DNA from 2 places in the Cytobacillus sp. EB106-05-05-XG126 genome. Region 2 is predicted to be linked to the other one. Evidence: predicted binding sites of a transcription regulator. Region 2 holds the regulator's gene; the other holds the start of a gene.
What was found. Region 2 encodes NrdR, which represses ribonucleotide reductase genes. Its sites were predicted from a motif close to AACACNATATATNGTGTT; they were not measured.

Region 1 (8,108 bases), 300 kb from region 2:
TCCGGGCTTATACTTATATTCGTACTATGGGGCCGGATGGCCTGAAGGCAGTTACGGAAAATGCGGTACTAAACGCAAACTATATGATGAGAAGGCTTGAGCCATTCTTTGACCTGCCATTTGACAGACATTGCAAGCATGAATTCGTTTTAAGCGGCAAGCGCCAGAAGAAGCTTGGCGTGCGTACTTTGGATATTGCCAAGCGCCTTCTTGACTTTGGCTATCATCCGCCAACCATCTACTTCCCTCTTAACGTGGAAGAGTGCATCATGATTGAGCCGACAGAAACAGAATCTAAAGAAACCCTGGACGCTTTTGTCGACGCGATGATTCAAATTGCAAAAGAAGCTGAGGAAAACCCTGAGATTGTTCAGGAAGCACCTCATACAACAGTGATTGGCCGTCTGGATGAAACCATGGCTGCAAGAAAGCCGGTTCTTCGTTACCAAAAACAATAATAAACAAGAGGCCCCGTCAAACTGACGGGGCCATTTCAAATAACACTATTATTTTTTCGCCTTCACTTTTCCGGACCACTTTTTAAACCCGCCCTGCAGGTGTGAAAGGTCTTTATAGCCTTTACGGTGCAAAAACTGGGCAGCTCTCGCACTTCTCATGCCGCTCTGGCAATATAAGTAGACTGGCTTGTCCGGACGCAATTCTTTCATGCGCATTTTCATTTGTGAAAGCGGTATATTGCGTGCACCTAAAATATGGCCGTTTTCAAATTCATTTGGTTCGCGAACATCGATTAACTGGGCTTTTCTATAGCCTTCTCTAAACTGGTCTTCAGTAAGCGTTTTAACAATTCGGCGCTGATAAAACCATGTTATGACAGAATAGGTAATGATTGCACCCAAAATGATAAGAATGAAATAAAGTGTTTCCAATATGTCTTTCTCCTTTCACGCATAGGTAAGCCAACTAATATTATATAAGTCTTTCCTGATTGGAGTAAAGGAAATCAGGTAAATTTGTTCTGGAAATTCAACTTGCTTTAAATTTCAATGGAATTTTGTTAGACTAATAACCGCAAATGACCAGTTAAAGAAATTGAAAATGAGGGTTACATATGACTAAAGAAGTATGGCGGTTTATCGATTCAGGAGAAGGTTCGCCTTCTTTTAATATGGCTTTGGATGAAGCCTTGCTTGATTGGAACAGTGAGGGGAAGATGCCACCTGTAATCCGGTTTTACGGCTGGAATCCCGCAACTCTTTCAATTGGATACTTCCAAAAGGTTGAAAAAGAAATAGATATGGAAGCAGTGAAGCACCATGGACTGGGATTTGTCCGCAGACCAACAGGCGGAAGAGGGGTGCTGCACGAACATGAACTCACATACAGTGTCATCGTTCCTGAAGCTCATCCGGAAATGCCAAGTACAGTAACTGAAGCATACAGAGTCATTTCTGAAGGAATTCTAAAAGGTTTTCACGCCCTGGGGATGGAAGCTTATTTTGCTGTACCAAAGACGGCTGAAGAAAGGGACTCTCTAAAAAATCCAAGATCTGCTGTTTGTTTTGATGCCCCAAGCTGGTATGAACTTGTTGTAGAAGGCCGTAAAGTAGCAGGGAGTGCACAAACAAGACAAAAAGGTGTAATCCTTCAGCATGGCTCTATTTTGCTTGATTTGGATGAAGACAAGCTGTTCAGCTTATTCAAATATCCTAATGACCGGGTAAAAGAGAGAATGCAAAAGGCTTTTAAAAATAAAGCTGTTGCCATAAATGAGCTGACAGCAGAAAATATTACTCTTGAACAGGCTAAGGCAGCTTTCAAGAAGGGGTTTGAGGAAGGCCTGGATATTGTACTGGAACCTTACGAGCTCTCAGAAGAAGAGATGGCATATGTACAAAAAATCGCAAAAGAACGATATGAAAGCGATGACTGGAACTATAAGAGATAAAAGCGGCTAAGTCGCTTTTTCTCTTTTTTTAATGAATAATTTTCCAATTGCTGCTCTTAAAAAGTGCAAGCTTCAAAATATGTTAAAATTTATCGTTAATTGTCGGAAATCGGCTGTTAACTCTGTTTTTCTTTTATTTTTAGTATATTTTAAGTTTGACAAAATCAGATTCAGTTGAATCAGACACAATATGTAGTGGTGTCGAAAATATTTAGGACACTATATATTGATTTTGGGGTTTGAGTTATGGTAACTTTAGGGTACTCTTTTAAAACAGATAGATTTACCCTATCTGACAGAATACTTACACACATTAATTAGATAATTGAATTTAGAAGGAGTTGTAACAATGTCTGTTGCTCTAGGACAAAAAATGAAATTGAACATTGAACGTTTAAACAAGGACATCCGTCTCTTTCCTCAGGTTCACCCAGTAACCTCAGATATGAAAATGACCCACAAAGGTGTTTCCCGCTTGGTTATGCTAGATCGCTATACCTTCAAAGACACCGAGAAAGTGACACTCACAAACGGTGACTTCGTTGTCCTTACCATCAAGGAAGATCCCAAATTTCCTGCACGCGGCTTAGGCTACATCATCGATATTGACTGGGAAAACAAGACAGCCAAGGTTTTAGTAGAGGAAGATTACAGAGGAGTCCTGGATGATCCGGAAGAATCGAGAACAGGCATTATTACAAAGCCTCTTGATGTAATCGAGAAGCCTTTGGAAATCTACTATGAGCAAATCGCCAAGCGTAACGCAACAGGCCTTGCATCGGTTGAGAAGACCGAAGAAAAGAAAATAGAGTGGTTTGAGAAGTTCTATCAGGAATTGAAAAACCTTAATTTCATTCCAGCTGGCCGCGTGCTGTATGGAGCTGGTGCTGACACAGATGTTACGTATTTCAATTGCTATGTAATGCCATTCGTGCAGGATTCCCGTGAAGGAATCTCCGAGCACCGCAAGCAGGTAATGGAGATCATGAGCCGCGGCGGCGGAGTAGGGACAAACGGTTCAACTCTGAGACCTCGCAATACACTGGCCAAAGGTGTAAACGGCAAATCCTCCGGTTCGGTTTCCTGGCTGGATGATATTGCGAAGCTTACACACCTGGTGGAGCAGGGGGGATCCCGCAGAGGTGCGCAAATGATTATGCTGTCTGATTGGCATCCGGACATTATCGAATTCATCATCTCGAAAATGCAAAACCCGAGAATTTTACGCTTCCTTCTTGAAAATACAAATGATGAAACAATAAAAAAATATGCTAAAGAAAAATTAAAATTTACTCCATTTAATGAACAGGAAATTGCCATGTATCAGGGCATTATTAATTATAAAAGCATTCCAGGCTATGGCGGCTTCAGTGAAAACATCATAAAAGATGCTGAGGAGAAGCTGGCAGCTGGCGGTACTTTTAGTGTTCATAACTCTGAGTTCCTTACAGGAGCAAACATTTCAGTCTGCCTCACGAAAGAATTTATGGATGCGGTTGAAAATGATGGAGAATATGAGCTTCGTTTCCCGGATGTTGAATGCTATGATGCCGAAACGATGAAAACATACAACGAAGAATGGCATAAAGTCGGTGATGTCAGAGAGTGGAAAAAACTAGGCTATAAAGTCCGCGTTCACCGTAAAATTAAAGCGAAAGAGCTTTGGAACCTGATTAACATCTGTGCAACATACTCAGCTGAACCAGGCATTTTCTTTATCGATAATGCAAACGACATGACGAATGCACAGGCTTACGGACAAAGGGTTGTAGCTACAAATCCTTGTGGCGAGCAGCCTCTGGCGCCAAATTCGGTATGCAACCTTGCAGCAGTAAATCTTGCAGAAATGGCAGATAAAGAAAATAAAACTGTTGATTTTGAAAAGCTGAAACGTACTGTTGAAGTAGGTGTACGGATGCAGGACAATGTAATAGATGCTACACCATACTTCCTTGAAGAGAACAAAAAGCAGGCATTAGGCGAGCGACGAGTTGGTCTTGGCGTTATGGGGCTTCATGATCTGCTCATCTATTGTGAAACAGAATATGGCTCTGAAGAAGGAAACGTGCTGATTGATAAAGTCTTTGAAACCATTGCTACATCAGCTTACAAAGCTTCTGTAGAGCTTGCTGAGGAAAAAGGAAGTTTCCCGTTCTTAACAGGTGACAATCCTGAAGAAACGAATCGTCTGCGCAAAGCTTTTACCGAAACAGGCTTCATGCAGAGAATGCCTGAGGATATCCGTGCTTCCATTTTAGAAAGCGGAATCCGCAATTCACATCTTCTAACCGTTGCTCCTACGGGATCCACAGGAACAATGGTTGGAGTTTCTACAGGCCTTGAACCATATTTCTCCTTCTCATACTTCAGAAGCGGCCGCTTAGGCAAGTTCATTGAAGTGAAGGCAGATATTGTTCAGGAATATTTAGACCGCAATCCGGATGCAGATCCTGAAAATCTGCCTGAATGGTTTATCGCAGCGATGGATCTTGCTCCAGAAGCGCACGCAGATGTTCAATGTGTAATTCAGCGCTGGATCGACAGCTCCATCAGTAAAACTGTCAACGCACCGAAAGGCTACAGTGTTGAACAGGTTGAGAAGGTGTATGAACGTTTATACCGCGGCGGAGCAAAGGGCGGAACAGTATATGTGGACGGATCACGCGATTCTCAAGTATTGACGCTGAAAGCAGAAGAGAACAGCTTTGATGGTACTGATACAGTCAAAAAAGAAAAATCCAAGCAGCATGTTGTGCTGGTTGATACAATCAGTGACCTGCGTTCCACCGATGTAACAATCGGTTCAGAAGTAGGCAATACATGCCCGGTATGCCGCAAAGGAAAAGTCAAAGAAATCGGCGGCTGCAATACTTGCACAAACTGTAATGCCCAGCTGAAGTGCGGTTTATAAAAATGGCTGTTTTCGCAAGGTTTGTTGCTATTTTTAAATTATTTACTGAGTTAATTGGAGCGGAAGGTGCGAGATCCTCGAAAATGCAACCGCATTTTCTTCGTGCGGTGTTTTTTCCGGGAAGCTTATTCAACGTCCTTCGGGAGTAGCGGGACAGGTGAGACCCCGCAGACGCGCAGCGTCGAGGAGGCTCACCGCCTGCCCCGCGGTTCGCTGAGCATCCTGTAGCGGAAATCAACGGGCAGCATTGGTAGGCGAAAAACAAAAATTTCTACGAAAAAAGCCATAAAAATAAATAAAACGAATTAGAGAAGATGGAAATAATTGTTCCATCTTCTTTTTTTGCTGTTGGATTAATTGGCTCATACTACAGTCATAGGGTTCATCCGAAATTATAAAACGGCAGGACAAATTGACAAAGAGAGGTTAATCCAATGAAGCCATTTATCCCTCAGCTCGTTTATATAGAGCCTCAAGCTCTTGAGTATCCGTTAGGAAGAGAACTAAAGGAAAAATTTGAGAAAATGAATATTGAAATCAGGGAAACAACTTCACATAATCAGGTGAGGAATATTCCTGGCGATAATGAATTGCAGAAATACCGCAATGCTAAATCTACTTTAGTGGTAGGAATCAGACGAACTCTGAAATTTGATACATCCAAGCCTTCGGCAGAATATGCCATTCCCCTTGCAACTGGCTGCATGGGTCACTGTCATTATTGCTATCTGCAAACCACACTTGGCAGCAAGCCGTATATTCGGACGTATGTAAACCTCGAAGAAATCTTTGATCAGGCCTCCAAATATATGGAAGAGCGCAAGCCTGAGTTAACACGCTTTGAGGCTGCTTGTACTTCCGATATCGTAGGGATTGATCATCTGACCCACTCACTGAAAAAAACGATTGAATTTATCGGTCAGACTGAATACGGCCAGCTCCGTTTTGTCACAAAGTATCATCATGTCGATCATTTGCTGGATGCGAAACATAATGGGAAAACCCGGTTCCGATTTAGCATCAATTCCCGCTATGTAATAAAAAACTTTGAGCCGGGTACTTCCTCTTTTGATGAACGGCTTGAAGCTGCCCGTAAAGTAGCCAATGCCGGCTATCCGCTTGGATTTATCGTGGCGCCTATTTACATGCATGATGATTGGCGAGAAGGCTATCATGAACTTTTTCAAAGGTTAAGCAAAGCACTTGATGGCATCAATCTGGAAGGCTTAACTTTCGAATTGATCCAGCACAGATTTACGAAACCGGCCAAAAAGGTAATTGAAAAGCGCTACCCGAAAACAAAGCTTGAAATGGATGAAGAAAAGCGAAAATATAAGTGGGGAAGATACGGTATAGGCAAGTATGTTTATCCGACAGATGAAGCAAAGGATCTGGAACATACAATCAGGGAGTATATACTCTCATATTTTCCAGAAGCAGAAGTGCAATATTTTACTTAATTATGAAATTTTGCTTGTCAGCCGTACTATTTTAAAAAGCTCCTGATTAAAGATGTATAAGTAAAGGTTCCTCTATGAGCAAGTACATCGACAGGAGTGGCTTACATGTATATAGATGGTGTTTTTTCAGGTGGAGGCATCAAAGGATTTGCCTTAATCGGCGCATATGAAGCAGTTCATAGAAGGGGATTTTGCTTCAAGCGGGTTGCTGGTACCAGTGCAGGATCCATTGTGGCTGCGTTAATAGCTGCTAATTATACAAGTGAGGAAATATATCAGCTCGTCGATGAATTTGAAGTCAAAAAGCTCCTTGATGAAAGAAAAACATTTATCCCTTTTGCAGTTGGAAAATGGATTAATCTCTATTGGCGTTTGGGATTATATAAAGGATCTGAGCTGGAAAGCTGGATGGCTCAGAAACTTGGCGATAGGGGAATTAGGACATTTTCAGATCTGCCGCCTCAATCGCTGAGAGTCATTGCGTCAGACCTGACAAATGGAAGATTGATGGTACTTCCGGATGATCTTGTGCATTATGGCATTGATCCAGCTTCATTTCCGGTGGCAAAAGCTATCAGGATGAGCTGCAGCCTCCCGTATTTTTTTGAGCCTGTCAAGCTAAATGGCTTCAGCAGCACAAGTGTGATTGTGGATGGAGGGGTTTTAAGCAATTTTCCGATGTGGCTTTTTGATAAGGAAAATGTGAAAAAAACCAGGCCTGTGCTCGGGATAAAGTTAAGTCATAACTTAAGCCAACGGCCCCCGAATAAAATCGACAATGCTATACAAATGTATGCGGCGCTTTTTGAGACGATGAAGGACGCTCATGATGCAAGATACATCTCGAGAAAGCATGCACAAAATATTATTTTCATTCCAACCGATGGTGTACTGACTGCGGAATTCAATATAACTGAACAGAAGAAAAAAGACCTTCTGGAGCACGGCAGGCAATGTGCGGAGCAGTTTTTTACCTCATGGAGCTACTAATTAGAATGCTAAGGAGCTTTCAAGTCAAGCAATATATAAACATAAAAAAATCGAGCCCTGATTAAAGGGAGGCTCGATTTTTCTTTTTGCCTTTTTTGCCTTCTATGACTGTCAAATGTGGAGAAGACTTTTTCTTGGACTTTTTTATAGAAGTTATGGAACCGACAGATCCTTTTCTTCCATTAACAGTGCCAGATTCTTTATTATTAAAGCGTCTTTTTGATTTTTTGGCTGCCTTTATAAAAGCTCGCTGCTCTCGCTTTGAGGGATTAGATCTGTTAAAGCGCTGAAAAAGAAAGTATACAACAGCTCCAATGATGACAATGACAGCTATTCTCTGCAAAAAACCGGCAGGATTTGAGATCAAGCTGACGGCAACTCCGATAACAGCTAGAATAATAAGACCGGAGACAATATAAAATGTAAATGGTTTTTTCAAGAAAGCCACCTCCCTAAAAGCATGATGAGCAATTTTATAAGCTTTTAAACTCTATAAGCTAAAGTTTATCGAAATAATTATGAATGCTGTCTTCATTTTTTTATTTTCCTATTTCTTTACAATTTAAACAGAAGAACATTAACTTTTAATAAGTCTTAGTAAGGTTTTCCAAAAAATCACGAAAATGCTTATACTTAAATTTATGCTGTGCACCCCAGTCCCGGAACTCGCATAACCGGAAAAGCACAAAATTAAAGAGCTTCATCCTTAATTATTTTATTCGACTTAAAATCTCATAAAACCTCTATATAACAGGAAAATATATAAAAAATATGAACGGTTTTTGCAGCAGAAATTATTCCGGCCGCTTTTATTTAAAAATGGATGCAATGGAATAAT
Region 2 (8,108 bases):
TTCATCAAACCAGTCCGGAAGCATCTCTGTCCTGATCGGCTTCTTTTTGTTCCCCGTAGGGCCTGCTGTTTTTTTCCCTTCTGCCCAATCAAGGTATTGGCGATGTTCTTTTTTAGCTAATTCAATAGCTTCCTGGGGTGTTTTAATCTTCTTTCTTGCCCAGTGGCCTGCTATTTTTTCTACATACCCTTTGGTCAGCTTCATATCTGTTTTGAGCATAACATATTGAATCAGCACATTAATTACCCCAGGCAAAAGCTTTTGCTGGAACATGACATCTTCTATAATCTGCAGATCGCCTTTCGAAGGCTCCGCTCCTCCGGATATATCTTTTAAAAGCTGCCTTGGTGAGGTAATTTCCAAATAACGGATCAATTCTTCTTCCTGTGTTACTGGCTGTTTTTTATGAGCCTGATGGATGGCAGGCTGAACCCTGTCAATCAGGGATGGCAGCATATCCTGGTTTTGGAATTGATACCAATCCCGTGCCGATTTTCTTAATTCATCAATGTTTATCTCATTATCTTCATTCACGGCGCTGATGACAATATTTTTCATCTGAATAGGGTCAATTCCATATAAAAAGGCAAGATTGCTGATAGATTCCTTTACTTTAACTGTAAGGGCTTTTTTTGGTACAAGCGATTCATTCAGCCCTGCCTGAAGCAATTCAAAATTAAAACCTTCACTGCCGATTTGAATGCCTTCCTGCTCCCGCCTTCCAATATACCCTGCCTCATCTGTTTCATTCATCAGCTGTATCACTTCATCGTCAAACGAACCAGGGTGCCCGGATTGAAATACATCCTGGAAAGCCTTCGTTACTTCCTTATACCCTCTTGCCGGCTGCACCTTCTGATCCGAGAAGAAGCGCTTCAGCCTCATAAATTGATTCTTCCCCAACTTCTTATAAAGATAGATATTGAGCATACCGTCAAGGAAGAATTGTTCAGGTGTCAGCGGTGGAAGAAGTTCGTAAATGAATGACCTTGTCTCTTCATCCTTGTTAACATATACCTTTAAAAGTCCTATTCCTTCAAGCTTGAGACGGGCTTCATAAATATCCTTAAGCCCCATCCCCATGAAATTCATTAAACTATGGTGTGAATTTGAAGATGACCATAGCCGGTTTTCTTCAAGCTCTGCCCATAAAGTCATATACAAACTGAAGCACACAGAGCCAATGAGCGGCTGGTATAACAGTGTCAGCACTTTCCGGTCATAATCATGCAAAAGCCCGCTGGCTGCTACTGTATATCGATCAATGGGGAGCATCTCCTGCCAATGCTGGGCCATGGTGTTCACCTTTTTCTATTTAAATTTTTTATTAGGCTGTTCATCAAAAGCATATCCAGCAAAAAAAAGAGCCAAAGAAAAACCTTCAGCCCCTCAGCCTAATTCATCAAAAATCAGCGGCAGCGGCAAAACTGACCTGATTATGATTGTTCTTTTTTAATTAGTTCCTTGAGTTCATCAATAAACACATTGATATCTTTAAATTGCCTGTATACTGATGCGAAACGGACATATGCGACCTCGTCCACATTTGCGAGCCTGTCCATGACCATTTCGCCAATTTCATCGCTTTTTATTTCAGAGACACCATTGCTGCGGAGTTCTTTCTCCACTTCAAAAGTAATGTCCTCCAGATCTTTAAGGGCTACCGGCCTCTTTTCACATGCTTTAATAAGGCCTCTCAGAATTTTTTCCCGGCTGAATTCCTCTCTCGTACCTTCTTTTTTCACAACGATTAACGGAATTTCTTCCACTTTCTCAAAAGTCGTAAACCGGTATCCGCATTTCTCGCATTCCCTTCTGCGGCGGATGGATCGGCTGTCATCCACAGGACGGGAATCGAGTACACGGGTATTATTGTTTTGGCATGAAGGGCATCTCATACAATCAGCTCCGAATTTTTTTATAAGTTGGCTTTAGACTAATTACCGAATATTATTTGATACTCTTATCTTATAAAAAAGGAGTTGACAGTACAAGTACAACTATTTATCTGCGTTTCTTGCAGAACCGAGAAAATCATGCCGTTTATTTAACTTTTCATATATCGAAAGTACTTCTCTTTTAAGAAATGGATGCACACCTGCCGGTGAGGACTGCTCAGTTGAAATATTGATATCTACAGCTGTTTCAAAAGGCTTGACAGTCACGACTGTCACAATGGCAAAACAGGATTTGTCTTTTTTAAGTTCTGCTGCAATCTCGCCGTGTTCTTTGGAAATGCTGAGAATGTTTACATTATGATCTGCTCTGAATAACTCTTCAATCGTCTGAAGCATTTGTGCTGTATTGGTTCTATAGTATCTTGTAGTGAGCTCAGGGTCAGAGTGATTTTCGTTTGTTTCACACTGCTTTTTATAGCGGCTGGCAAGCTGCCTGAAAATTGACATTCTCTTTCCTCCATATATTTTTTGTATCCTTATTGTACTATTTTTTATAGAGATACTAAAGGCAATGGATTTTAGGCAAAATAAAAAGAGGTGTATTAGATACACCTCTGGATTGCCTAAGAGTCATTCTGTATTAAAGTACTTGAGCTTGTTTAACTTGAACTGGACCCATACCGCGAGGAATTTCGATATTCTCACGCGTTTGAGCTCCTAACGCTTCTGCAATAAAGTCTGCAGCAATGTTAGGGTCAAGATCTCCACACGTATACACATCAATGCTGGCATAGCCATGCTCCGGGAAGCTGTGAATAGTTAAATGAGATTCAGAGATGATCACCACTCCGCTTACACCCTGTGGCGCAAATTTATGAAATGCAACCTCGCGAATTTCAGCACCAGATTTTAATGCAGCATTTACGAATGTCTGCTCAATAAAATCCATATCATTTAACTTTTCAAAATCGCATCCCCAAAGTTCTGAGATTACGTGACGACCCATAGTTTCCATATTCAAATTTCCCCCTTTAAACTTTTAAGCTATTAATTAATGAAATTCCAGATTTATACTGGTCTATAACTACCACGGGGGAAAGTTAGTCCAGAGAGGTCCTAACCCTTTAAGTAGCTACCATACCAAAACCTCGAAGAAGTTCACGAGGATTAGTATACTTTGTTTAATTTCTTTTTGCAACACATTGTTTTACATTTTTTTTGGCAAAATTTCTGAAGAATTTTCCTTCTCAGGATTTAGTTTTGTCCAATAAAAGGAGCCTGCCGGGGAATGGCAGGCTTTAAGGGTATGGGTAGTTTTATATTAAAAGAGATTGGCAATTATCCAACTTTTACGGCAGATGCCTGAAAAAGTTCCTGTGCAACATATTTTGTCAAGTCTACGACACGGCAAGAATAGCCCCACTCATTATCGTACCAGGCAAGCACTTTCACTTTGCTGGTGCCGATTACCATTGTAGATAATCCATCAATGATGGCAGAGTGTTCATTTGTGTTGAAATCGATTGACACTAACGGTTCGTCAGTAATATCCAGGATACCATGCAGCGATCCTTGTGAAGCTGTAGCAAATGCCGCATTCACTTCTTCAATTGTAACGTCCCGCTTTAAGTCTACCACGAGATCCACTAAGGAAACGTTAGGAGTCGGCACACGCAGTGCCATACCATGCAATTTGCCCTTTAAATGAGGCAATACCAGCGACAAAGCTTTGGCAGCACCAGTGGAAGTCGGGATGATCGACTGTCCGCAGGCACGTGCACGGCGTAAATCCTTATGCGGGTTATCAATATTTTTTTGATCGTTTGTATATGCATGAACTGTTGTCATAAGTCCGTTTTCAATGCCAAATTGTTCATCAAGGACTTTTGCAACAGGTGCAAGGCAGTTTGTTGTACAGGATGCATTTGAAATAATATCATGTTCTTCGATTTTTAATGCGCTTTCATTTACGCCCATAACAATAGTCACATCTTCATTTTTTCCAGGAGCAGTAAGTATGACCTTTTTAGCTCCGGCATCAAGATGAAGAGCCGCTTTATCACGGGAATTAAACTTTCCTGTAGCTTCAATAACGATATCGATATTCATTTCTTTCCAGGGAAGTTCTTCAGGATTCCGGCTGCTTACAAGCTGAACCCTTTTACCGTTCACAACAATAGCATTGTCTTCCGGAACAACGCTTCCCTCGAATGGTCCATGGTTGGTATCATATTTAATTAAGTGTGCCAAAGTTTCAGCCGGATAGCTTGCATTTATGGCAGCCACTTCAAGATTTTCATCAAGGATGGCTTTTCTAAAAACCATACGTCCAATTCTTCCAAAACCATTAATCGCTATTTTCGCCTTCATGTTACGGCCCCTTCCGCATTAGTGTTATACTTTTTATTACCTTAAGATGTAATTAGTATAACATATTGAAGATCATTTGTGATGAATAAAATGCGGATTTTTTAATGTTCAACAATTCAGAAATATCAGCCCAGGCACTTTCTGCTTTTTATATGGTAATGGTCTATCTTACAGTCGCATGGCTGATTATTTTTGTCATACTAATTAGGCTTTAAGCACATCAAAAAAGAGCCTATCAAAGGCTCCTCAGACAGCATTCCATTTTTTTAAAATACCCCACAATTGTTTTTCTGTTTCTTCAATTGTGCCATTATTATCAATTACAGCATCGGCCAATGCCTTCTTATCTTTTAAAGGCATCTGGGATTGAATTCTTGCCATCGCTTCTTTTTCGGATAGCTGATTTCTTTGCATCAGCCTTTGCAGCTGTATATCTTCATCTGCATATACTAATAAGGTTTTGTCGCACATGTATTGTAATTTACTTTCAAATAAAAGCGGGATATCAAGAATAATCAGCTGTTCCTTACGGCTGATAGCTTGTTCCTTCTTGGCTGTCATTCTTTTGCGGACGGCAGGATGTACAATGCTATTTAAGGCTTTCCGCTCTGTTTCATTATGAAATATAATGGAGCCCAGTTCTGCACGATCAATTGAACCGTCCTTGAGAAGAACTCTTTCCCCAAAATGACGGAGAATTTCCTGATAAGCTTCCTCACCTTTTTCAACAGCTAACCTCGCTTCTATATCCGCGTCTATTACAGTGTACCCTTTTTTAATTAGGAGAGATGAAACGGTGCTTTTCCCGCTTGCAATCCCGCCTGTCAAACCTACAGTCAGTGACATAGTGTGTTCCTTTCTAATAAAATGCTAGATTTTCAGAATCCCAATTACGATCAAAATAATGCCTGGAATGAATGAGAACTTATGGACCCATCCGCTTTTTGAGAAAACAGCCCCCACCTGCATTCCCATAAACACAAACAGAGAGCTCATAACGGCGACCGTCATTGCCAGGTAGTAAGGTGAGTACCCCAGCATAGCTGCACCGATCCCCGCTCCGAAAGCATCAAGTGATAGGGCGAGCCCAAGCATTAGTGCTTCAATTCCTGTGATGGCACCGGATTTGTCAAAATCGGCGGACATGGGCTTTTTCAGAATATTAATGACAAGCCCAAGAGATTTGATTTCCAGATTTACAATTGTCTTTTCATGCGGGAGGACAACATCCTTCACCTTTTCCGGCCTGAAAAATTGATATAGAACCCAGGCACCGAGAAAAATCAGAATGACTCCTCCTAAACTTTCAGCTAAAGCCGGGGACAAAAAGGCTTCTATTAAATGGCCGATTGTCATGGCGGCCATTAATGTGAGAGCTGAACAGCAAGCGATTATACTGATCGATTTAAATGGTATGCTCATTTTCCTTAAACCATAGGTTAAACCGACACTGAAACTGTCAAGACTGACAGCAAAAGCAAGTATCAAAAGTGAGAATATATGCGCCATAGAATAGAGCTCCTCCCTGTCAATCGCTACGATAGTATATGGAAGAAGCCCATCCAATGTTATTCGAAACGCATTTTAGCTCTATTCCGGATTATTATTTTCTCTGGCAAGCCGGACAGAATACTGTACCCCTGCCCCCGGTTACGATCCGCTCAAGTGTGCTTCCGCACACTTTGCAACCTTCCCCTTTTCTCCCATAAACAAAAAGCTCAAGCTGGAACATGCCAATTTGCCCCTGGGAATTAACATAGGAGCGAATGGTGCTTCCTCCTTTATCTACCGCTTCTCTCAGGGTATCTCCAATTTCTTTGTGAAGTGTCTCCAATTCGCTTCTTGTTAAGCTATTTGCCGCTCTTTCAGGATGAATTCGAGAACGGAATAAAGCTTCATCCACATATATATTGCCAAGCCCTACGATCGTTTTCTGATCTAGAAGCGCAGTTTTTACATGGCGGGAGGTCCGGGCAAGCCGGGCAGCAAGGTCGTCCACCGTAAATTCTTCTGCAAATGGTTCCGGTCCCAGATGTGCCAGAGGAAGTGCCTTAAGTTCTTCACCCTTTGCATATAGGTGCATCGTTCCAAATTTACGAACATCTTTGTATCTGAGTTCAGTGCCATCTGTAAAATGAAAAATGACATGAGTGTGTTTTTCAGCAGGTTCTTCTTTGGAGTAAAGGCCGTATCTGCCCTCCATTCTCAGGTGGGACACAAGTGCATAGTCAAAGGTGTAGAGGATTAGGAATTTCCCTCTCCTGCCAATGTCCTGAAAGGTTTGGCCTGCTAAAGCATCCTTGAATTGAGCAAGCTCTTCGGGATGCTTAACTATCTTAGGCCAGAAAACCGAAACATGTGAAATGGTTTTGCCGATCACCAATTGCTGCAATGTTCTTCTGACCGTTTCAACTTCAGGAAGTTCCGGCATGGTTATTCCTCCTTTATCATGAATTTTCTGCATTCAAAAATACAATGTACTATTATTTCGCATCAAACCATGTTGGGCCATAGGAATAATCCACTTTGAGCGGAACTTTCAATTCTACTGTATTTTCCATTACGTCCGGCACGATTTTTTTGAGTTTCTCTATTTCATCCTCAGGTGCTTCAAAGATTAGTTCATCGTGAACTGACAGCAGAAGCCGTGCTTTGAGTTCTTCTTTTCTTAAGCGGTCAGCCATGTCAATCATGGCTTTTTTAATAATATCTGCTGCACTTCCCTGAATTGGAGTGTTCATAGCTGTCCGCTCTGCAAAACCTCGCAGGTTGAAGTTTCGGCTAGTGATTTCTGGCAGATATCTTCTTCTGTGAAGAAGCGTCGAGACAAAACCTTTCTGTTTTGCTTCATGGATAATATCATCCATGTACTGCTTAACACCAGGATAGCTCTCAAGATACCGGTCAATAAATTTTCCGGCTTCTTTCCGTGTGATTCCGAGGCTCTGGGAAAGGCCATAATCACTGATTCCGTAGACTATTCCGAAGTTAACGGCCTTTGCATGGCGCCGCATATTGGACGTAACTTCATCGGCTTTTACATGAAATACTTCCATTGCCGTTTTGGTGTGGATATCCATATCTTCATTAAAGGCTTCAATCAGCTTTTCATCATCTGCAATATGAGCCAGTACTCTCAGTTCAATCTGCGAATAGTCTGCAGCAAAGATAGCCCATCCCGGTTCTGAAGGAACAAATGCCTGCCTGATTTTTCGCCCTTCCTCCAGACGGATTGGAATATTTTGCAGATTTGGATCAGTTGAGCTTAATCTTCCTGTCTGGGTAAGTGCCTGATTAAACCTGGTGTGGACTTTACCTGTTTCATTGTTAACTACCTTCAACAGGCCTTCAATATAAGTGGACTGAAGCTTGCCAAGCTGGCGGTAGTGCAGGATGTCCCGGATTATTTCATGGTCATTCTCAAGTTTTTCAAGTACATCCGCCGAAGTGGAATAGCCTGTCTTCGTTTTTTTAATGACTGGCAGCCCTAATTTTTCAAAAAGAATTACACCGAGCTGTTTAGGAGAATTGATATTAAAAGCTTCCCCGGCAAGCTCATGTATCCGCTTTTCAATTTCATCCAATTTGGAGAGCAGGTCTTGTCCCATTGTCCTCAAGCGTCCTAAATCCACTTTAACTCCAGTTGACTCCATATCTGCTAATATTAAAGAAAGTGGCATTTCCAGGTCATAAAACAGCTCAGATTGCTGGTTTTCCTTTAAATCACTATCAAGCTTTTCCCTCAATGTCATCAAAGCTGCTGCTTTTCTTGCCAAATGTCCGCCAAGTTCTTTTTCTTCCGGAATCCGCCTTTTTGCTCCTTTGCCGTAGAAAGCTTCA

Region 1: a site for NrdR is predicted at 2,092-2,109, ahead of AC3WTL_RS12735 (vitamin B12-dependent ribonucleotide reductase). Genes of this name have one in related genera too.

What each region holds. Positions count from the first base shown of each region.
Region 1 covers NZ_JBYTDU010000002.1:456,066-464,173, forward strand. Annotated here, with positions in the region: gene gcvPB (aminomethyl-transferring glycine dehydrogenase subunit GcvPB) at 1-458, shown strand, start outside; gene AC3WTL_RS12725 (rhodanese-like domain-containing protein) at 507-890, opposite strand; gene AC3WTL_RS12730 (lipoate--protein ligase family protein) at 1,073-1,909, shown strand; gene AC3WTL_RS12735 (vitamin B12-dependent ribonucleotide reductase) at 2,259-4,820, shown strand; gene splB (spore photoproduct lyase) at 5,255-6,280, shown strand; gene AC3WTL_RS12745 (patatin-like phospholipase family protein) at 6,386-7,270, shown strand; gene AC3WTL_RS12750 (SA1362 family protein) at 7,332-7,718, opposite strand.
Region 2 covers NZ_JBYTDU010000002.1:152,386-160,493, reverse strand. Annotated here, with positions in the region: gene AC3WTL_RS11235 (replication initiation and membrane attachment family protein) at 1-1,296, opposite strand, end outside; gene nrdR (transcriptional regulator NrdR) at 1,437-1,898, opposite strand; gene AC3WTL_RS11225 (hypothetical protein) at 2,001-2,405, opposite strand; gene speD (adenosylmethionine decarboxylase) at 2,539-2,913, opposite strand; gene AC3WTL_RS11215 (glyceraldehyde-3-phosphate dehydrogenase) at 3,237-4,268, opposite strand; gene coaE (dephospho-CoA kinase) at 4,515-5,114, opposite strand; gene ytaF (sporulation membrane protein YtaF) at 5,139-5,777, opposite strand; gene mutM (DNA-formamidopyrimidine glycosylase) at 5,872-6,699, opposite strand; gene polA (DNA polymerase I) at 6,752-8,108, opposite strand, start outside.